3 regions of the Bacillus sp. ISL-39 genome follow, and region 1 is predicted to be linked to each of the others. Evidence: riboswitches for the same ligand, from Rfam matches in the RefSeq annotation. Region 1 holds a riboswitch; each other region holds the start of a gene.

The links. A riboswitch is a leader RNA that binds a small molecule or an ion and turns the genes downstream of it on or off. The one in region 1 is predicted to bind cobalamin.
Region 2: another riboswitch for cobalamin. It lies ahead of J7E37_RS11615 (acyl-CoA thioesterase); the one in region 1 lies ahead of J7E37_RS15385 (ABC transporter substrate-binding protein).
Region 3: another riboswitch for cobalamin. It lies ahead of J7E37_RS01965 (ABC transporter substrate-binding protein); the one in region 1 lies ahead of J7E37_RS15385 (ABC transporter substrate-binding protein).

The regions. Positions count from the first base shown of each region.
Region 1 covers NZ_JAGGQM010000020.1:31,826-39,419, forward strand. Annotated here, with positions in the region: gene J7E37_RS15380 (FecCD family ABC transporter permease) at 1-854, opposite strand, end outside; gene J7E37_RS15385 (ABC transporter substrate-binding protein) at 820-1,776, opposite strand; cobalamin riboswitch at 1,942-2,121, opposite strand; gene J7E37_RS15390 (hypothetical protein) at 2,380-3,156, opposite strand; gene J7E37_RS15395 (FtsW/RodA/SpoVE family cell cycle protein) at 3,636-4,823, shown strand; gene J7E37_RS15400 (GNAT family N-acetyltransferase) at 4,820-5,677, shown strand; gene J7E37_RS15405 (sulfite exporter TauE/SafE family protein) at 5,699-6,562, opposite strand; gene J7E37_RS15410 (YqaA family protein) at 6,792-7,370, shown strand; gene J7E37_RS15415 (hypothetical protein) at 7,532-7,594, opposite strand, start outside.
Region 2 covers NZ_JAGGQM010000012.1:26,703-34,296, forward strand. Annotated here, with positions in the region: gene J7E37_RS11600 (hypothetical protein) at 1-270, opposite strand, end outside; gene J7E37_RS11605 (ribonucleotide-diphosphate reductase subunit beta) at 574-1,611, opposite strand; gene J7E37_RS11610 (ribonucleoside-diphosphate reductase subunit alpha) at 1,630-3,852, opposite strand; gene J7E37_RS11615 (acyl-CoA thioesterase) at 3,836-4,339, opposite strand; cobalamin riboswitch at 4,498-4,682, opposite strand; gene yfkAB (radical SAM/CxCxxxxC motif protein YfkAB) at 5,611-6,729, shown strand; gene J7E37_RS11630 (flavin monoamine oxidase family protein) at 6,778-7,594, opposite strand, start outside.
Region 3 covers NZ_JAGGQM010000002.1:48,492-56,085, forward strand. Annotated here, with positions in the region: gene cobD (threonine-phosphate decarboxylase CobD) at 1-200, opposite strand, end outside; gene cbiB (adenosylcobinamide-phosphate synthase CbiB) at 157-1,140, opposite strand; gene J7E37_RS01960 (adenosylcobinamide amidohydrolase) at 1,137-1,958, opposite strand; gene J7E37_RS01965 (ABC transporter substrate-binding protein) at 1,924-2,898, opposite strand; cobalamin riboswitch at 3,069-3,265, opposite strand; gene J7E37_RS01970 (hypothetical protein) at 3,495-3,977, opposite strand; gene J7E37_RS01975 (nucleoside triphosphate pyrophosphohydrolase) at 4,004-4,321, opposite strand; gene J7E37_RS01980 (hypothetical protein) at 4,939-5,175, shown strand; gene istA (IS21 family transposase) at 5,404-6,948, shown strand; gene istB (IS21-like element helper ATPase IstB) at 6,945-7,594, shown strand, end outside.

The sequences.
Region 1 (7,594 bases):
GTCAGGTGTGGAATGACGAGACCGACAAATCCGATCGTTCCTGATACAGCTACGGCCGATCCTGTTAAAAGAGAACCCGACAGCAAAATCAGCAGCTTGCGGCGCTCGACATTGACACCGAGATGCTGTGCCCTTTCCTCACCAAAGGACATTGCATTCAATTCCCTTGTATTGGCAAGCAATATCACTAAACCAATCATAAAGAAAGGAAAAATAATCTTAATGTATTCCCAGCCGCGCATCGACACGCTGCCAAGCAGCCAGCCGATGATTTGCCGCAGCTCTTCGCCGGAAAGGGCAATCATCAAAGAAATGAATGAACCCAGAAATGAACTTAAGATGATTCCGGTTAAGATGATTGTTTCCACCCTGAGCAGTCTGTCGACTTTGCGGGCAAAAAACAGTACAAACAAGACGGTGGCGAAGGCGAACAAAATGCTTAGCACTGGCAATGTGAAGACACCGATCAGCGGCAGCGAAATGCCGAAAAACAGAGTAACGACTGCGCCGATGGAGGCACCTGATGAAATCCCAAGCGTATAGGGATCTGCCAGTGGATTGCGCAACAGGCCCTGGAACGCGGCACCGGCAATCGCCAGCGACGCACCGACAAGCCCTGCCAGCAGCACACGCGGCAGCCTGATATCCATGACAATACTTGCATGCATCGGATCAATTCCCTGTCCCTGAAAGCGGAAAACTTCAGCAACAATGATTTCTATAATGGCTGGTACAGGAATGGAAACCGTACCAATGGATATGCCCAGCAGCATCGATATGATCAAAAACACCGCCGTGATTAGATAGGCGATTGATTTGTTATTTAAAAATGTCCGGGTAAATGGCTTTTGCAAGCTCCTCTGCTCCTTCAGCGAGCCTTGGACCTGAACGGGTTACAAGGTCGGAGTGGACATCGTAAACCTGCTGCTCCTTGACCGCTTTCACATTATTCCAGCCCTGCCGTGCAAGCACCTGCTCAACTGGCTTTTCTGTATAGTATCCATAGGTTGTCACAACCACATCAGGATTACGCTCAACAATTGCTTCCGGGTCGACCTTCGGCCAGCCCTCCATATCTCCGGCAGCGTTCTTTGCACCAATCAGCTCAAGCATTTCATTGATAAAAGTGTTCTTGCCGGCTGTGTAGATTTCCGGTGCTGGTGAGACCTCCACAAAGACCGTCTTTTGCTCTTCCGGCTTGATTGTTTCAGCTTTCTTTTTTAATTCCGCAAAACTATTTTTCATCTTGTCTACAAGCTCATCCGCCTTTTCTGACTCGCCAATGGCCTTGCCAATCATCTCGATTGATTGATACACTTCTTCAAATGACTGTGCATCATTCACAACGACAACAGCAATTCCCGCATCCTTTAATTGTTGAAGGCCTGCTTCTGCAGTGTCCGCGGTCGAACCGGGGGCAAGTACGAGGTCAGGTTTCAGAGAAATCATTTTCTCGATATTGAATTCCATTCCGCCGATTTTTTCCTTCGACATTGCATCCTCTGGATAATTGTCGAAATCGGTGACGCCGACAATCGCCTCTCCGCTCTCAAGTGCGTAGACAATTTCCGTGTTGCTCGGAATCAGAGAAATGATCCTTTCAGGCTTTTCTAAAATGACCACTTCTTCATCAATTGCGTCTTTTACCGTGACAGGGAATCCCGTCTTCTGCTCCTGTGCGGCTTTTTCGCTTTCCTTCTTTTCGGGCTGTGCTTCGGTACCGCAGCCTGCCAGGATCATGGCTGCAGCCACCATCATCATTAATAACTTCTTCATTCGCTTCTCCTCCAAATTTTTCGATTAACTTTGTTAAGTATGGCTTTAACACAGCCAAAACACAAAAAAACATCTCCACCTGAAGGGGAGATGTCCGAGTAAGCAAATGTTTTTATCATCATAAAAGACATAGAGCTTGTCGGCACCTCCCTATCCTCGTAAGTTTGTTGGTGCAATGGACAGGCAGGTCTCCTGGCTCATGGTCAATGCTCGCTGCGCCTTCCCATACATTTGTACAGTGGCAGTTGCAGCTTGCTCTCATTTACAGTGGCGGGACCGCGTTGGATTTTCACCAACTTCCCTATTAAGTCTCTTTTAAAAGACACCTGTTCATTTCGATATGTAATTTTCCGCTACATCCAATTATACACGATTTGCCAAAAACCGCTTCAAAATTTTTGCTTTTTCGACTTTATTGGGGGCTCTTTACTCAAACTTTGCTGCTATTGACTACAAAATAGGATGGAATGACCTATGTTTCTTCGCAAAGTTGACTCTTTTTATGAGAAATGAGCATGCAACTTAATACCGACCTGCAAAATGGCTTTATATTACGTTAAAATCAGCTTTAGGATTTTAACAACAATCTTTCCGAAAACAGCTTTATTGGGCAAACAAGCTCCATTCTTTCGCTTTTTTATCGAAGACAATCCTGCCATCCGGATTGCTGCGGCTTGCTTTCTTATATTCATCATGCATGTCATCCATGTTGGCAAAATCCCCGATGACCCAGATTGGTATTTCAATTCTGTTGCGGTTTTGCTGGATGTTCTTCAGCGAAAAAACCGCCCCTTCCTTCAAGGCTGGTATCAATGATTTCAGGATTTCCTTGCTGACAAAAGGATAGGATTTCTTTTTCCGGATTCCGAGCAGCGTTTTTTCCGGCTTCATTTCCCCCAGTTTTCCTGACAGGACATAGCCAAGCATGCGGAAAAAGTCATTGAGATTTCGGTAATAGGTTTTGTTATACCAGCCATCTTCAGTGGACAGAAACACAAAACGATTATTAAGCTGATTATAGAAGGGCAGTTTCAAATGGTGCTTAATATGCCCTAGATATAGAAGCTCAGCGATCTCCTGGGCAGACAGCACATTCAGTGCTTCCACTTCCTCAAAATCGATCCAGCAAAAATCCCCGAATGCATGGACATTGGCTCCAACCAGTTTTTCGACGCTGTCCTCAGGTACATACTCAAATAAAGTATGTCTGTTGAACTCACCATCTTCATAGCGATGCTTCAACAGCAGCAGATGGTTGAGCGAATCAGACAATGATCTGGCGAATTCATGGAATTCAATCCCATGTGAGAGCACATACTGGTCTCGTTCGTTCATATGGACATATAGTAAATCCCTGCTGTAAGGATGGTTCTTTTTCAAAGGCAAAACCTCCTGGAAAAATTCTCAGCTGCAAAATTGCCAGCGGCTCCGTACAAAATAACACTTCTTCCATTCTAACAAAAACGGCAGAAAATATCTTATTCTGACTCTTCAAAAACATAATTATTATCTGCCTCTCCCGTAAAAGAATCCCCGCCAAAAAAGAAACTATTCTTCCTTACTATTCGTCTATTATTTAGGCTCTTTTCTCAAACTTTGTTGCTATTGACTACAAAATAGGATTGAGTTACCTAAGTCTCTTCACAAAATTAACGCTTAATATGAGAAAAGAGCTTACAAACTTAGTACCGACTTACAAAATGCCTTTTATCACGTTAAAGTCGGCTTTAGGATTTTAACTATAATCTTTACGAAAACAGCCATTATTTACAGGAAAATGTTACCTCATCAGGGATTGTAAGGATATTTCATCTCTGCTAGCATAGTATTGTAGAAACGTATCGGACAGGGTGTGGCAAATGGAGAAGCCTCTAAAAAAAATTGATCGTTTTGACTGGACATTGACGCTCCTTTTACTGTTGTTCTTTTTGACTAGCTGCTTCGCGATTTACAGCGCCCAGAGAACAGGCCAATATGTTGGACAGAACTTTTTATATAAACAAATCTTCTGGTATGTCGTTGGGTCGGGGATCATCGGTGTTGTGATGATGTTCGACAGCGAACAGTACCGCAAGCTTAGCTGGTATTTGTACGGTTTTGGAGTCTTCCTGCTCATCTTCCTGTTTTTCGCTCCTGCCAGCATAGCAGAGGAAAGGAATGGCGCAAAAAGCTGGTTTTTCATCGAACCATTCGGTTCGATCCAGCCTTCGGAATTCATGAAAGTCTTTCTGATTCTTGCCTTGAGCAGCACGATCTATGCCCACCATAAGAAACATTCGATCAAGACTCTTCAAACTGACTTCCTGCTTTTCATCAAGCTTGGCTTCATAACCGCCATGCCACTTGGAATGATCATGCTTCAGCCCGACCTGGGCACCTCTCTAGTCGTGCTTGCGATTTTCACCGGGATCATCCTGGTGTCAGGCATCACTTGGAAGATCATCCTTCCGCTCTATGGCAGTGGAGCTGCACTAGGTGCCGGTATCCTGTATCTTGTCATCTGGAAACCAGAAATCCTGAAAAAATACCTGGGGGTAAAAACCTATCAGTTCGGGCGCATTTATGCGTGGCTTGACCCTGAGAGCTACCCCGAATATGGGTACCATCTATTAAAATCACTCAGTGCCATTGGTTCCGGCATGCTTACCGGGAAAGGCCTGAATGGGAGCGAAGTCTATATACCTGAAAGCCATACGGACTTCATTTTCAGTGTCATCGGTGAGGAATTCGGCTTTGTGGGCGGCAGCTTTGTCATCGGCCTGTACTTCCTGCTAATCTACCATTTGACAAAAACGGCACTAGATACGAACGACCCTTTCAATACCTACATCAGCGCGGGAGTCATCAGCATGATCACCTTTCACGTCTTCCAGAATATCGGGATGACGATCCAGCTGCTGCCGATTACCGGCATCCCGCTGCCCTTCATCAGTTATGGCGGAAGCTCGCTCATGGGCAATATGCTCGCTATGGGGTTGATCTATGGAATCCGATTCCATCATAAAACGTATATGTTCGCTTCGAGAGACAGGAGTTTTGAAATATGAAGCTAGTAAGCCATTACCGCGAGAATGAAGTTTTGAGGAATAGTTTTATCCAGCTGGCCGCTGACATTTTCGGCATTGATTTTACCAGCTGGCATGAAAAGGGCTATTGGGGTAATCGATACATCCCGTTTTCCTATGCCGACGGGGACCGGATCGCGGCCAATGTATCGGTTAACGACCTCGATTTTATCATTGAAGGAAAAAGCTATAAAGCCCTGCAGATTGGCACTGTCATGACCCATCCTGAATATCGGAACAAGGGGTTGTCAGCAAGCCTGATGAATCATGTTTTGGATGCGTACGAGGGAATATATGATTTTATCTACCTGTTCGCCAATGACAGTGTGCTCGATTTTTATCCGAGATTCGGATTTGAAGAAGTTGAAGAGTATCTATATTCGACAAAGGTTTCTGCTGGGCAGAGCCCATTTGTTTTGAGAAAACTCGAGTTGGCACGCGACCTTGAATTTATCGAAAAAGCGGTTTATGGAAGATTGCCGGTTTCCCAGGCTTTTTCGACGGCAAATTCGGCCGGCATTACGATGTTTCATGTTCTGAATGTTTTTCCTGACCACCTTTACTATCATGCAGAAAAAGACTCTATTGTTATTTTCACGAAGGAAAACGGGACGATCCAATTGTATGATCTCATCAGCACAGCGCCTGTAGACATTAAAGACATTATCCCGATCTTTGGAGACACAGATGCTGTTCAATTCCACTTCACACCCGATGACAGTGATCTCCAATATCAGCGCGTTCCTTTTAAAAGAGACGGAGCATTATTTGTTAAAAAGAGACCAGGGATGGAGCTTCCTAAGTTCATTAAGCATCCATTCACCTCTGAGGCATAATTAGAAAAAAGGCTGAGCAGCTCAGCCTTTTTCCATTTTCCTGGTTGTCTTTATTTTAAGAATTGAGCGTGCAAAAAAATACACGATGAATATGCCCATGATCCACAGCCCTGTTTTATTCAGGTCAAATAGCTTCAGGACCGCTCCCGCCAGCGTGACAAGATAAAGGATTCCGAGCATCGCGTTCATTTCCCTGTTTTCAAAATAACCAGTCATTCTTGCGCCGAATGGGGAGCCGGCTAGCGTGCCAGCAATCAGCATCAGGCCAATGAAGTAATCGATCTCCGTATTGACCGCATAGGAAACGAACCCAACTGATACGATAAGCAATACCGCAAATAAACTCGTTCCGACCGCCTTTTTTGGATTGAAGCCCAGCGATGTAATGATCAGCGGAACGATGATAAAACCGCCGCCCACACCAAGCGTTGCCGAGACGAAGCCGCCGAGGAATCCAACGGCCAACAGCTTTGGCAGTGAAAAATTTGCAGGTGCAGGGATTCCCTCGTCTTTCTTTCTTCCCTGGCGGATCATTTTTACCGCAAAATAAGCAAGCAGCACAATATAGAGGAACGGAATGACGATTTCATCCCATCCCCTCGCTTCAAGGGCATACACCAGCGGCCTTGCCAGCTGCGTCGCGGCAATTCCGCTCAACCCCATCATCAACCCCTCTTTCCAGAGGATATTCTTCAGGCGGATATGGGCTGTAATTCCCGAAATGGATGTACCCACTGTAAAAAACAAACTGGTTGTGATTGCCTCAAGCGGCGAAAAGCCTAACAATAATAAAATGGGCGTCAGGATAAAGCCGCCTCCCACCCCGAAAAAACCAGAGAGGACACTGATCAGGCCGCCCAGCAGCAAATAAAGTATGTATTCCATAGACAACTTCCTCTTCCAATCGAGTTCCTTTATAGAGTACCACTTTCACCCTATAAATAAAGAGTGAGCGACCTATCTTTTTATATGGTTGACGATATAGAAAACGATGAGTTTGAAGTTATTCATCCCTCTCTGAAATAATTGGCTCTGGCAGAAGTAAAAATGGTATACTTCTAACTAGGTTTATTTTCACGACTTTACTATAACAACTTAAAGGAGATACTGCTTCATGTCTGAATGGATTCACGCGATAGAAGAATGGCTGCTTGAATTTGGTTCATGGGGATTATTCTTCGTGTCCTTCCTGGAATCATCCTTTTTCCCGATTCCTCCCGATGTTTTGATGATCCCTATGGGTATTGCCAATCCTGACAAGGCACTCTGGTATGCCTTCATCACAACAGCAGGTTCTGTACTCGGTGCCCTGCTTGGCTGGTATATCGGCAAAAGAGTCGGCCGTCCAATCTTGCGTTATTTTATAAAAGAAGAGAAAATTGTCCTGGTCGAACGCTATTTCGAAAAATACGGTGCAATGGCTATTCTGATTGCCGGTTTCACTCCTATTCCATATAAGGTCTTCACGATTTTTTCCGGAATCTCCAACGTTAGGATTCCGACGCTCATTATCTGGTCAATCATCGGCCGCGGCCTTCGTTTCTTCCTTGAAGCAGCTATCATCGTCGCACTGGGCGACAAAGCCATGCCATTCATCGAAGAAAATTTCGCGATGCTGACAATCGCCCTCGGAGTCGTTGTCATTGCTGGGTATTTAATTTACGCTTATTTGAAGAGATCGAAAAAAGCATAAACACAAATAGAAAATGCTTGAGCCTACATTAGCTTCAAGCATTTTTTTGAACTAGTTGATATTAGAGGCTGAAACAATCTAGCACAATTAGAACTCCTGATCTCAAAGGTATGATCCAATCTGTATCCTCTTGGCGACGAAGAAAAGATTATAAAGAATGATCATTCATTTATATCGTAAATTAATTGATCGAATAATTTACCATCAACATAAAGCAAAATTGC
Region 2 (7,594 bases), on a different contig from region 1:
ATCGTTATAAAAAACAACTGAACTAATTATTACCTCTTCGTCTTCTATATCTAGGTTACACATCATAGGATATTTATCGCCATTATTTATAGCTAATTCACCTAATACAATTGAACCGTTTAACTCTTCTGTAAAGTTCTTTGTTTCAGCTGGTCTTACCCAAGTCTCATCTTGTTCTACGTTCTCTTCTTCATCTATTGCCCATTCCCATATAGGATATTCCCTTAAGTCCTCAATGGTTAATTCATCAACTGGTTTGCTTTTGCTCATAAATTCCTTCCTCCTCACTACTAATTTCACCAGTAAAAATCCAAAATTACGGCTTCGTTTGTTCAAGAAGGAATTCAACAAAAAGGTGCCTTAATCCTTCCTGGATCAACGCACCAAGTAGTTTAAGAATAAAAGTAGGTCAATAGCTATTTCAAAATATCAATGGAGCGACAAACCAAGCTATAAAATCACCAGTACTGATACTGCGCAGCGCTTCTGCATTTTCATCATACTTGCCCTATCCGCCTACAGATATACCGCCTGTATGGTCGCAAGCAATGCCTTGTCGTTTCAACGGCATTCTTAAAGCTCATCAAACCCATTCTCATCGGAGGTTTTAGTATACTGTCTTGATTTTTGCTCAAAGAAATCGGTCTTGCCCATGTCTACTTCCTGATAGGCGATAATCCATCTTAATGGATTGTTCCGGTGTCCTTCGAAGGGGGCAGCAAAGCCGAGTTGCTCTGCACGTTTGTTTGCCATGAACTTTATATAGGCTTCCACATCTGACATGAGCAGTCCATCGACTTCGTTGCCGATAATATACTCCGCCCACTCAATCTCCAGCCGTGCCGCTTCCCGGAAGGCTTCCGTACCAAAATCCCTCAAGGATTCTGTATTGTACTCGGGATTTTCATACAGAATTTCTTTAAAAATCTTTTCGAATAGCCCCACATGCAGCTGTTCATCACGGTTAATGTAGTTAATCATCGTACTGGTACCAACCATTTTCTGATTCCGCGCAAGATTATAAAAGAACGCGAAGCCCGAATAGAAAAACAAGCCTTCCAGGATGACATCATAGACAATCGAATGCAATAGATTTTCTATGCTTGGGTTTTCGGTGAAGCCTTTGTATCCGTCTGTTATAAACTCATTACGCTTGCGCAGGATTGGTTCTGTCCTCCAATAGTCGAACACTTCCTCCTGCTTTGATTTGGAAACGATGCTTGACAGCACATAGCTGTAGGAATGATTATGGATCACTTCCTGCTGTGCCAAAATGATCATGAGTGCATTTAAGCTGGAGTCGGTAAGATAATCGGCAACCTTACCGGCGTAGTCTGTTTGAATGCTGTCAAGGAGTGCCAGGAGCCCGATGATTTTTAAAAAGGCATCCTGTTCTTTTTTGGAAAGCATCGAAAATTGTTTAATGTCCTTTGACATATTGATCTCAAATGGGGTCCAGAAATTGCCCAGCATTCTCTTGTATTTTGGGTAGGCCCACGGGAAGCGGACATCATCCCAGTTCAGTATATTGGAACTTTGTCCATTTATAATCCCGGTGGAAGAATTCGGCGCACCGACGTCGACAAGCAGTCTTTTCTTTAATTGGTTCATCTTAATCCGTCCCTCCTCTTAACTATGACAGCTTTCACATTCGTCAAACTCACTGCTTGAAGTGGAGCGGACATAATAAGTGGTTTTCAATCCTGATTTCCAGGCATCCATATGCAAATCCAGCAGTGCCTTTGCCTTGATTGTATTTGTTACATAAAAATTAAACGAGATCGATTGATCGATATGGCGCTGACGCCTGGCATTCTGCCTGATGCTCCAGTGCTGGTCCAGGTTGTAGGCTGTCTTATAGAACCACATCGTTTCGGCTGACAGATCTGGTGCGGTGACCGGAATCTTGTAATCTTTCTTTTCCTCGGAATATTCAAGCCGGAAAATCGGGTCAATGCTTGCTGTTGAACCCGCAAGAATCGAGGTTGAGGAGTTTGGTGCCACTGCCATTAAGTAGCCGTTCCTGATTCCATGCAGTCTTACTTCCTCAGCGAGTTTCCCCCATCTTTCACCAGCATATTGTCTCTTCTCGAAAAACTGGCCTGTCGACCAATCGGAGCCTTCAAAATAGGGGTACGCCCCTTTTTCTTTTGCCAATTCCAGACTTGCGCAGATGGTCCAATAGGCTATTTTTTCATAGAGAGTATCACAGTACTCGACAGCTTCTTCACTTTCCCATTTGATTTCCTTCAGAGCCAGCAAATGATGCCAGCCGAATGTCCCCAGTCCGATTCCCCTGTAATTCTTGTTGGTTATTTGAGCCTGCAGCACAGGGATCTCATTGATATCGATGACATTATCCAGCATTCTGACCTGAATTTTTATCACTCTATCAAGTACATCATCCGCGACGGTCTTTGCCAAAGCTATCGATGACAAGTTGCAGACGACAAAATCACCTGGCTTTTTATAGATTAAGATTTTTCCGTCTTCGACTGTTTCCTCTTCCAAAAGGGTCGGACTCATATTTTGGGTGATTTCCGTGCAAAGGTTGCTGCAATAAATCATCCCTTTGTGGTGATTGGCATTAAGCCTGTTGACCTGATCCCTGTAAAACATATAAGGTGTGCCGGTTTCAAGCTGAGAGATCATGATTGATTTAAAGATTTCGATGGCAGGGACCACTTCATGTGACAAACCAGGGTGGTTTACACAAGCCCAATACTTTTCCCGGAAGGATCCCGCACCCTTTGCCTCATCGAAATTATCTTCAAGAGAATACCCCATGACACTCCTGACTTCATGTGGATCAAACAGATACCAGTCGCCTCGTTTTTCTACTTGTTCCATAAATAAATCAGGAATACATATACCCGAAAACAAATCATGTGTCCTCTGGCGCTCATCTCCATTGTTCAGTTTTGCATCAAGGAACGGGAAGATATCTTTATGCCAGACATCAAGATACACGGCAATCGCGCCCTGGCGCTGCCCTAATTGATCTACAGAAACAGCTGTGTTATTCAGCTGCTTCATCCAGGGGATGACTCCGGAACTGACCCCTTTAAAGCCTTTGATATCACTGCCTCGGCTACGGATCTTTCCAAGATAAACGCCAATGCCGCCGCCATTTTTGCTTAAGGTAGATATATCTGTATTCGAATCGTAAATACTCCTTAAATCATCCGCAACAGTATCGATAAAGCAGCTTGATAATTGACCGTAGCTTTTGCCCGCATTCGAAAGTGTCGGAGTAGCCACTGTCATATAGAGGTTTGAAATCGCCCAGTATGCCTCTTCCACTAGCTCAAGCCTTTTTTCCTTTGGTTCTTCAGCCAGCAGCGTCATGGCAATGATCATGAACCGCTCTTGAGGCAGTTCGGCGAAATTCCCATTTTGTGTGCGTGCCAGGTATCTTTCTGCCATCGTTAAAAGCCCTATATATGTAAATAGCTTGTCCCTCTCTGGATCAATGACTTTTTCAAGATACTCTATTTCTTCACGGGAGTAGGATTCTACGATTAGACGATCATAGATCCCTATTTCTATCAACCTATTGATTAACTCATAAAATGAACCGTAGCCAGCTTCTCCCCTAAAGCCGGAACTCAGCATGTACAATTTTTTCAGGTAAAACCGCGCTGCAGCATAGGTCCAATCTGGTTCATTCCGGCCGATTCGCTCTACTGCGGTCAAAATCAACATGTTCCCAACCTGGTCATCTGTCATATTTTTCACCTCAAGAGCCCGGTCCACCTTCTCTTTGAACTGTGAAAAATCCAATCGGGGGAATGATTGTTCCATTTCTTCGATCCATTTTGCGGCTTTTTCATCCCTAACTTGAATGCTCATTTCCTATTCCTCCTGCTTGCTTACTTTTTCTCATTTCCAGCCTGTGCTTCCTTCTTATATCGGCAGTCTTAAAGAGCTCCCATTCAAACTCATTCTCTGGAATGACCTTCTCCACCGGAACGGGTGCACCATTGTCATCCTTTGCAACCATGGTCAGAATCGAGGTGGTGGTTAACGTTTTCCTGCAAGCTTTCAAGTTCTCACTTTCCACTTTCACGAACACTTCCATTGATGTTCTTCCTGTTGAAATAACGACTGCTTCAAGTGTTAAAATATCGCCCACCACAGCGGAAGACAGAAAATTAACCGAGTCAATCGAAGCAGTGACGACCGCCCTCCTGCTGTGCTTCATCGCTGCAATAGCGGCAATTTCATCAATATAGGACAGTACCGTTCCGCCAAAAATCGTTCCAAGATGGTTTGTATCCGGCGGCAGAACGAGCCTGTTCTGGAATGTCCTTGATACATTTGCTGATAATCCTTCCATTCCTGACTCCTCTCTGAAAACCTCCTTGAAAAACGAGAAAAACCCATCTCGAAGGATGGGTTTAAGTAACGTTGATGTATTAACAACTCATAGGAAGCCGCAAAAACAGCATGAGCCTGTCAATTGATCCCCGTATACCTTCCCTATTCCCGAAGAAGATAACACGAATAAATATGGCAGGTCTCCTGACTTGTGCTTCACCCTAATTTAAGGCCTTCCCATCTATTTTTTAGACAGTGGTTCTTCCTTATTTCGTCAGCACTTACAGTTGCGGGAACAGTTCTGGATTCTCACCAGATTCCCTATTAAGTCTTGTTCAGACACCATACTTATCGGTAATTTCAATATTTAGTTATAGAAACCATTCATTAACACAATATATCGTGTTATGAATTGATAGTAAATCATCTTCCTCACTTTTTCAACTATTTTTCATTTGTATTTAAATGCTCATGGACATCCGTTGTAATCACTCAGTACCCTCACTTTTTTTAAAATCAGAGCCTGGTCCAGAATTGGTTCGTTTCCTCCATCTAACACAAAATCAGGTCAGCCTAATTCCAAATGTGGTCGATAAAATACGAAAAGTGGCTGATATATCTTAAAATGTGGTCGAAATATTTCATTTTTTGACAAAAATGAACTTATTTCCTTTAAATTATTGGAATAAATACCCGATTCCACGTTTTGAAACGCTCCAATTTGGGTATTTAGTACTATATAAAGAGAAAGATAGTTCTTTTCATCAAAGGGGAGATGAAGATGCTGACGCTTTTTCTGTTACAAAGAGAACTTATTCAACTGAAAAACGAGTATCGATCAAGTGCTGACACTACAATAAGAAATCAAATTCTAAAAGACATTGAGCTCCTGACAGCGGCCATACAAGAAATAAAAGAGGCTTGGGAAGAAAAGTGCTCCCTGAATTCGGCCAAGAATATATAACAAAAAAGAAACCGTATCGAACGGTTTTTTTTTACTTCAAACTAATTGCTCAATCGGAGCCGGCTTTCCAAATAAGTACCCCTGAAACAGCTGATATCCATTCGCCTTTAGCCACTCAAAATCTTCCTCAGCCTCAATTCCCTCTGCAAGCGGAACAGACCCCAGCTTTTTCGCTTCCGCTCAATATATGTAATTATCACTATATCATCGCTGTCTATATAGGTAAAACAAACTATCGTAAAAATAGGGGTGAAGGAATAGTTGAAGTTCTGCATCTAGGTTATAATGGAGTGGTTTTCCGAAATCCAATCTGTAAGGAGTCAATCATGAAGTACATAAAACCAATCACCCCTCAACATGATCCCTGGGAAGCTTATCTTGATGTCGAACAATACGGCAAACCTCAACTCACCAACATTGAATTCACGACTACCACACTATGCAATATGCGATGCGAGCATTGCGCCGTCGGCTATACATTGCAAACAAAGGATCCTTCCGCACTTCCACTGGAGCTGCTTTTGCAAAGGCTTGATGAAATCCCGAAGCTTCGCTCTTTAAGCCTTACCGGCGGGGAACCAATGCTTTCTCTTTCTTCTGTCAGAAATTATGTCGTGCCTATTTTAAAATACGCTTCCGAACGCGGCGTCCGGACGCAAATCAATTCCAATTTGACGATGGATCTATCCCGCTATGAGATGGTAATCCCTTATTTGGATGTGCTGCATATCTCACATAATTGGGGCACCATCGATGAATTCATCGATGGAGGATTTGCAATGATGGAAAAGAAGCCTGACTATCAGCAGCGCGAAAAATATTTTACAAGAATGATTGAAAACAGCAGAGAGATTGTCAAAGCAGGTGTCATGGTTTCTGCGGAAACGATGCTGAACAAACGCACTTTGCCATATCTCGAGAAGATTCACAAGCAGATCGTCGAGGAAATGCATTGCCAGAGGCACGAGGTGCACCCGATGTACCCTAGCGATTTTGCCAGCAGTCTTGAGTCCCTGACGCTTGATGATATACGGGCAGCCATCCATCATCTGCTCGATGTCCGTGATGAAAATGTATGGATGTTGTTCGGGACTCTCCCGTTCTACGCATGCAGCAGTAAGCTGGAGGACCTGGACCTCCTAAAGCGTTTATATGCTAGCAAAAATGTGACTATAAGGAACGACCCGGATGGCCGTTCACGTCTTAATGTGAATATTTTCAATGGAGACATCATCGTCACCGATTTTGGCGACACCCCGTCGCTTGGCAATATTCAAGACACAAGGCTTGAAGATGCCTATCAAACATGGCAGGAATCCGCAATTGCCAGGGACCTAAGCTGCCACTGCCCGGCCGTCTCCTGCCTCGGCCCAAATATTCTGGTCAAAAACAGCTACTATCAGGAGACCGACTTCAGCAAGATGATGCATAATGTTTCCAGATAACCAAGGTTAACAGTAAAGGCCAATCGACATTGGGGATTAGGCCTTTCTTTATAATTTCATTACTTCAGATACCGCTCGCTCCGCTGATTTAAGTGCTCCTTCCAGGTGACCGCCGTATCCGGAAGAAGTTTCTGTTCCTGCAAAAACAACCTTCTTTTCCCATGAACTCATTCCTTCCGGCACCCCATAGTCCGGGAAGCTGGTCAACGGCTCGGCATCCTGTTCCACTGCTGTTTCTGGATCGCTCGCCCAATCTTTATAAAGCAGTGCAAGAGGGTTATCAGCTGAAGGGCCAAAAAGCCGTGTCAATTGGTCAGTGACCATTCTCAGAATATGTTCCTCGCCAAGTTCTTGCCGCATTTTTGCCGGAATGCCGAAAAAGCCAAAGAGTGCGCCATAACCGCTTTCAGGCGATGCATCATGAATTTCCTGCAAGGGACCGGCCCAGCTGGTGACCTGGCCGGAAAGACCGTCTTCCCTCCAGAAAGGACGGTCGTAAATCGCTACTGCCTTGGCCTGTCCCGCCATCCACGTCGGCTTGTCTTTCAGGCTGGCCATAAGTCCATCCGGGAGTGGCGGTGAAAAAGCAATCCTTTCCGCCAGAATTCGAGGAGGCAATGCCAGGATGACAGCTGCTGCACGGATGGTTTTCTTTTTTCCATCAGATTGCTCTGCTTCTATCATGACTTCATCAGCTTCATCCAATCGGATTGCGTTAACTTGTGTATCCAATTCGACTGTTTCTGGCGGAAGTGAGGATGCGATAGCGTCGGTAAGGGACTGAATCCCTCCTTCCAGCCGCACCGACCTCTCAACCGCGCCCTCTGGCAGTACATGCCGCTGTACCGGACCAGTTTTCGATTGC
Region 3 (7,594 bases), on a different contig from region 1:
ATCTTTCTTTTTAAAATCGTTCCGTTAGGATCCGGATATTCAGTGACCGACTCAAGGAGCTGGCCCCAATTCTCTTTTAACACAAGAGGCGGACCCAGTGGATTAATATTGGCACTGAAATCCAGCTTTTCTTCCGGAACTGGCAGATTCATTGCTTCATATAAATAATGTGGATTGGCACCATGAGCCGGCCATTTCAATGAAAATCCCCCCAAGCCACAGCACTGCCAAAAAGAGCGGAACAGTCGCTGTCACGATTTTGTTTGCTGCTAGAATATGATTTCTCTCGAGGGTAACAAGTGCTTCACCCATCGTGGCGCGTTTAGAAATGACACCTTTATAATAATTTATGCCTCCGAGCTGGACACCCAGTATCGCCGCCACAGCAGCCTCTCCCCATCCGCTGTTTGGGCTCGGGTGCTTTTTAGCATCGCGTCTGACCATTTTCCAGGCGGCAATTCTTGTAGTGTAAAGCGGGCGGTTCATCACTACCATACAAAGCGAAGTAATCCGGCTTGGCACCCAGTTTACCAGATCATCAAGTTTTGCTGACGCCCAGCCAAAGTCAAAATACTTATCGTTTTTATAGCCGACCATCGAATCACAGGTATTGATAGCCCGATATAAAAGCGCAAGCGGAGCTCCTCCTATCACTGCCCAGAAAAGCGGGGCAGTAATGCCATCGCTCGTGTTCTCTGCTACCGTTTCGACAGCAGCCCGGACAATCTCTGGTTCCTGAAGCTGCTCTGTATCGCGGCCAACAATCCAGGACAGCTTGTGTCTCGCCTCTCCCAAATCATTGTCTTCAAGCGGCTCATAGACGGATAGCCCGGCTTCCTTAAGGCTTTTTTGGGCAATCGCAGTCGAAATCAGCACTGCTTCCATCAGGATTCCCGCTACTGGATGCAGGAAGTAAAATAATGATGTGATAAGGATAGCGATGCTTCCGACAGTCAGCAGGACGGAAGCGACCATTGCAATTCCCTTTGCTTTTCTGCCGCTTCCTTTATTCATTCGCCTGTCCAACTTCGAAATAAGCGTGCCCATCCACTTCACAGGGTGCGGCCAGTCCGGCGGATCACCAACAAACCAATCAAGGATGACTGCAAGTGTCACCGCGATAAGGTGGTTCAGAATCATATCTTCACCCTTTTCTTGCTGTTCGTGATTGCTTCAACTGTACATTCATGGACACCCTTGCCAATAGTCCGCCCAAGAGGAGTAATCGTGCCAGCGTATTCCAGCATTTGTCCCCGCTGGGTTGAAGCAACCAAGATACTGTCGGTGGATGTACCCGTTGCCACTGAACCTGACAGACTATCCCTTATTTCCAGATCGTGCAGAGCCTTTGTCTTCGCTTCAGTAGCTGTCATAATGCTCTGGATGAAAGCTTCCTCCGTCATTTCTCCGTTGACAAATATCCAAATGTTAATGGTGCCAGGTGAGATGTCATAGGAATAATACTTGCTGCTTTTCGAGGCGTCCACCGCATTGCCGGTACCTGCCGTAACGACGATAAACACTGAAAACTCTTCATCCTGATAGTGCTTATAATATACATCCTCCACCATCACGGCAGTCATCATCCCGACCGTTTCCCCAGGCTCGAATCCCTGTTCCTTCAAATAATGGATCATTTCTTCCCGGTGATCACTGCAATCATAACTCTTATCCACATGCCGGTTCACGAAGGTGCTGTGCCAGCCGGTGCCCGCTCCGACAACTCCCGAAGACATCGTTCTTAAAGGAATAGGAGAATGCAGGACAACGAAGTCTTCTGTCATTTTCAGATAGCTTTCTCCTATTTCCACTGGTGTTGCATTGTATGGGTGGGCAGCAGGAAACAAACTTGTTTCCTGCGACGCTCCCTTATATTGAGGCTGTTTTTTATTGCTCCTCCGCAAGACACGGGAAATCACCTTATTATTTAAAAACATCCGGGTAAACCGCTTTTGCAAGCTCTTCTACTCCTTCTGTCAGCCTCGGGCCTGTTCGCGTCACCTTGTCTGAATGAACATCGACTACACGGTTCTCTTTGACCGCCGTAATCTTGTCCCATCCTTCACGGCTTGTTACATTTTTCACCGGCTCAGGTGTATAGTAACCGTGGGTCGTGACAATTACCTCAGGATTGCTTTCAATAATGGCCTCTGAATCCAGCTTAGGCCATCCCTCTTCTTTAACGGTGTTTTCCGCATTAATGATCTGCAGCATTTCGTCAATGAAAGTATTTTTCCCAGCAGCATAAACTTCAGGCGCCGGCGAAACTTCAACGAATACTGACTTTCTATCTTCCTCTTTTATTTCCTGGGCTTTTGTTTTGACCACTTCAATTTTTTCCTTCATGTCCGCAATCAAAGCATCTGCTTTTTCCTTTTCGCCTGACGCAGTACCAACCATGCTGATTGACTCATAAACTTGATCGAATGTCGTCGCATCATTAACGACAAGCACAGTAATACCCGCATCTCTAAGCTGCTGAAGTCCAGCTTCAGAGGAATGAGCACTTGAAGCATGCGCAAGAACCAAATCAGGCTTTAAAGAAATGATTTTCTCGACATTGAACTCCATGCCGCCAATTTTCTCTTTCTCCGCCACTTCTTCTGGGAAATTATCAAAATCAGAAACTCCGACAATTTGCTCATCAAGACCCAATCCGTAGGCAATTTCCGTATTGCTCGGAATCAGGGAAACGATTTTTTCCGGTTTCGATTCAATGGTCACTTCCTGTCCTGTTCCATCCGTTATGCTGACAGGGAATTTCGCTTCTGCCTGCTGGGCTGTTTCCGTTTTCTTTGTATCTTCTTGTTTAGTCTTATCAGCATTGTCGCTGCCACACCCAGCCAGCGCACCAATCGTTAATAATAAAGCAAATAAAAATGCATTCAATTTCTTCATCTTTCATTCCTCCGAATTATCTTTTGTAATAGTCCTCACTTTTTGCATAACAAAACAAAACCTGTCTATAAAACTAAAAAAACACCTCCATTTTACTCATGGAGATGTTTGTGTCGGTTCCTCTTATAAAAAGCCAGAATCGTTCCCAAACACCTCCTATCCTCGTAGGTTGTGGCGCGAAGAATCAGGCAGGTCTCCTGGCTTCTGGTCATTGCAATCAAGCGCCTTCCCATACAAAAAGTACAGTGGCATCAGGCTTGAAGCTCCCAGTTACAGTGGCGGGACCGCGTTGGAATTTCACCAACTTCCCTATTAAGTCTCTAAACTACTAATTGGTTTAGAAGACACCAGATTCTTTATGTATTAAATTTTCCGCTGGTTTTAATTATACACAAATAATGTCGAGAGGAGTAATAAATTGTATGAATTTGCTATAATTCAATTTTTTCACTCTCATTTTTGGCTTCAAGCAAAACCGGTTCTATCTCAAATAATAAGTAGGCCGAACGATAAGTAGATGACTCGAATTAATTGTTTCACTTAAGCGCCCTTTTAAAATCTTTATACAAGTATTAGAGATTTCTAAGAAAAAAAACTTAATTCAGACTCTCTAACCATGAAATGAACTTGGTTCTATTCCTCTCATACCAATCATTGCACACAAGATATTTTTCATTATGTATAGTAACCGGCTTTGCCCAATAACGGAAATATCCATTCACTGTTCTTTGTTCTATTAACGGACGGTCATATGTAACCTTTTTAAGCATCGGATAATTTATGTCAAATAAATTCTTGCAGTGTCTTGCATCCTGTAAAACTCTTATCTTTTCGGGACTTAGTAAGTCGTTTCGTATTATTTGGGCTAATTTTGTTCTTACCAATTCACCTATCTTCTCACTGCTTTTAACATGTATAGAGTTTGGCAGTGAAATGGATTTTTCGGGTTGGATTCCTTCCATCTTCTCGTGATCTCTTATCCATTTTTTCATATACTTGATCTTTTGTTTATTTGTAAGTCCATCTACTGACGCTTCCAGCAGTCTATTAAAGGTTATCTTAAATGTCTTTTTATCCATCATTTTTTCTCCCTAATTATCTTTAACTATTCTTCTACATTAATCAAATAAATCCTTTCCCTAAACCCGCCTCTAACCTCTGCTTTCCGTTTACGTATTTCCTCAATCTGATCAATTGTATAACCTTGAACTTCTGCTAATGAATGCATTACTTCTAATAAATCCGCCAATTCCTCAGCTGCTTCTTGATTGCTATTACTCTGAACATACTCGTTCAGTTCTTCAAATGCTTTATTTTTCAACTCTTTGATATAATCCTCATGTACTAATTTTCTCGTATTAAATGATTTTCCAGACTGGTGAATGATTTCAGGTATTCTGTCTCGGACTAGCTTGTTATACATCTTTGATTTGCCCATACTTGGACCATTAACCCACTTCCTGAAAAAGTGCCAATCCCGGACTGAACCATCTTCATGTAAAACTCCCAGATACGTTCCATCCCCTTTTCCTACCTGCCAAATCGCCTGAGCCGAGTTGGGCTTATCCGTGATTCCGTGATGCATTACATATTCTATAAATGCTTGTTTTCCTGGTTTAACGCTCTCCGCAACGTAGGCAACTAAATATATATCAATACAGCTGGCACCTAAATCATTTGGGTCCTGGTTTAAAATATGCTGTTTCACAAGATTCGTTCTGCGCTCCTTTGTCGGTGCATTCATCACTTCTCTTTTGATTTTACTAATCTGATAAGCTGCATAACTCCTCTTTTCCCATTGCTTTAATTGACTTACATCCCCTTCAACTACAATCAATTTATCAATCACATTCTTCAAATTGGACACAGTTGGAATGACATTTAGATGAATACTTCTGCCTCTTAAGTTTCCTGGCAAATCAAATTTTTCCTGAGTAAAAGATGCCATGTCTTTTTCCCTCAATTCAGAATATATTTTAGTTAAATTATACCATTCAGCTATTCTAAGTGATATATTCATAGAAAAAGGAAGTGTTATTTATGGCTATAAAGATGTATGCTGAAATACTGAAATTTCCATATGTAATCGTTTATGACACAGCTAATGGAAACAAGCTTCATAAGACAACCTGTTCCTATATCACAAAAAAGAATTTTGATCTGAAAGTGATCATTAATCAGGAGAAGAACGGTTACTATCTGCCTCTGGAACACCTTAAAGAACTCAATGATCCATCCGTTAAACCATGCAAAGTGTGCAAACCTGATTGCAATTAATAAGATTGACGATCAAGTCTGACCAAAATCATGGTAAAACCTCTGGCATTCGGTGGTAAACTTCCTGGCTGTAACTGGTAAAAATTACTAGAACACGTGGTAATGTGACTGCTAGAATAAAGTGAACAGTTTCCGCTAAAAATAAAAATGAACACTTATTTACTACAGAGACCCTTGGCTATATCATAGATTATTAGCTTCTTAGATATAGGCAGGAGGAATTGAAAGGTGGATAAGTTTGAAATGTATATAGAGATTAGGGGACTGATCAAGCAGAAGTACAGCGTTTCAGCTATTGCAAGAAAGATGAATTTATCAAGAAATACAGTTTATAAGTACCTACAGAAGACACCTGATGAAATGGCAGAATGGACGGCATCTACGATGGCTAGAACAAAAAAATTAGATGTACATAAAGAGTTGATATTGGATTGGTTGAGGGAATATCCAGACATGACGGCAGCCCAAGTATATGATTGGCTGAAAGAAAAGTTTCCTACTTTCAAAGTGGGAGAAAGTACAGTAAGAAATTATGTAAAAGATATTCGGGAAGAGTTCGCAATCCCTAAAGAGGTTAACAAAAGGGAATACGAAGCCATTCCTGATCCGCCAATGGGTGAACAAATACAAGCAGATTTCGGTTTCGTGACAGTAAGGAATAAAGCTGGTAAGCCAGTCAAACTCATGTTCATCGTATTTGTGTTAGCGCACTCGAGGTTCAAATATGTTTGGTTCCAAAATAGGCCATTTACGACTAAGGATGTAGTAGAGGCACATAAAAAAGCGTTTATTGCTTTCAGCGGAGTTTCCAAAGAAATTGTGTACGACCAGGATCGGCTACTGGTAGTAGCAGAAAATGAAGGAGATATTCTTCTTACCGAGGAATTTCAGCAGTTTGTCAACGGGGTGGAGTTTAAAGTAGTTTTATGCCGAAAGGCAGACCCTGAAAGTAAGGGAAGAGTAGAAAACGTAGTAGGTTTCGTCAAGAAGAACTTCGTTCAACACAGAATCTATCATAATATTGACTCCTGGAACGAGCAATGCCAGCACTGGTTGGATAGGACTGGCAATGGAAAAGTTCATAATGGAACAAAAAGAAGACCCGCCGATGTGTTTCTCCTGGAAAAGCAACACATGAGACAGGTCAACCTTTTAAAACAAAACATTAAATCAAGTATAACAAGAAGTGTAAGGAAGGACAACACAGTGTTGTTTCATTCGAACCGTTATACAGTGCCACTAGGCACTTTCCATAAATACCCCGAAGTGCAGTTAAAGCCTAGTAAGGAAAACAAACTAATCATTTTTGTTAAAGAAACTGGAGAGATTTTGGCAGTTAAAGGTAAGTTGATTCGTAATACTTCCCATCAACGGGATCGATCCAAGGGACTTACGGAATTGCAAGAATCTATAAGCAGTCATTTCACCGATCCTGAGAGAGCAAAGATGTATATTCAGGAGCTGCAAAGAAAATATCCTAGATATCTTCGTGACCAGCTAAGCATCATAAAAAAGTGTATAGATGTGAGTTCTGTCGACGTTTTGGATGATTCCCTAGTGTTATGTATGGAAAGGAAACTATTTAGTGCTAATGATTTCCGAGATGTAGTCCAGTTATTAAAACGCCAACGCCAAGTGAACATGAACAGTCCAAGTGCTATCGCTGAATCCCAATCAACATCTGCCGATGTGGAGACATTGCCATTACTAAGCGCAGAAGCGAAACACCGTCCACTTGACCAATATGTCGAAATCATGGAGGGAGTCAAATGAAACAGCTCCAGCAGCTTCAGGATGCCCTAGTATCCCTCCGTCTTTCCGAGGTTTCAAAAGAGCTTCCGGCCATACTTGCCAAAGCCGAAAAGGAAGAAGTCAGCTACCTTTCCTTCCTTCAAACTTTGGTTAATCATGAACGGGAAAAACGAGATGAAAAGAACATGGAAAAAAGGCTTAAGCTGGCCTCTTTTCCATCTATTACTCCTTTAGAAACGTTTAATTTGGAAGAGCAAGAGTCATTGAGCCGAAAGGAATTCAATCAACTGAAGGAGTTAACATGGGTTGAACAGCTTTTCAACGTAATACTCTTGGGACCCCCAGGTGTCGGTAAAACTCACTTAGCAGTCGGTCTAGGGTTGGAGGCCATTCAAAAGGGCTATAAGGTTTCATTTATTTCCATGGGGGAATTGGTTCACACCCTGAAAACGCTGGATATAACGCGGAAATCGCAAACCAGGATAAAAAGGATTAAGGATTCACATTTAGTTATCATTGACGACTTAATGTACGCAGCAATGGATCCAAGAGAAGCCAACCTCTTCTTTCAGCTGGTCAACGATTTATATAACCATTCCTCAATCATTCTAACATCTAACCGATCTCCAAAGGAATGGACAGAACTGCTTGGGGATGTAGGAGTAGC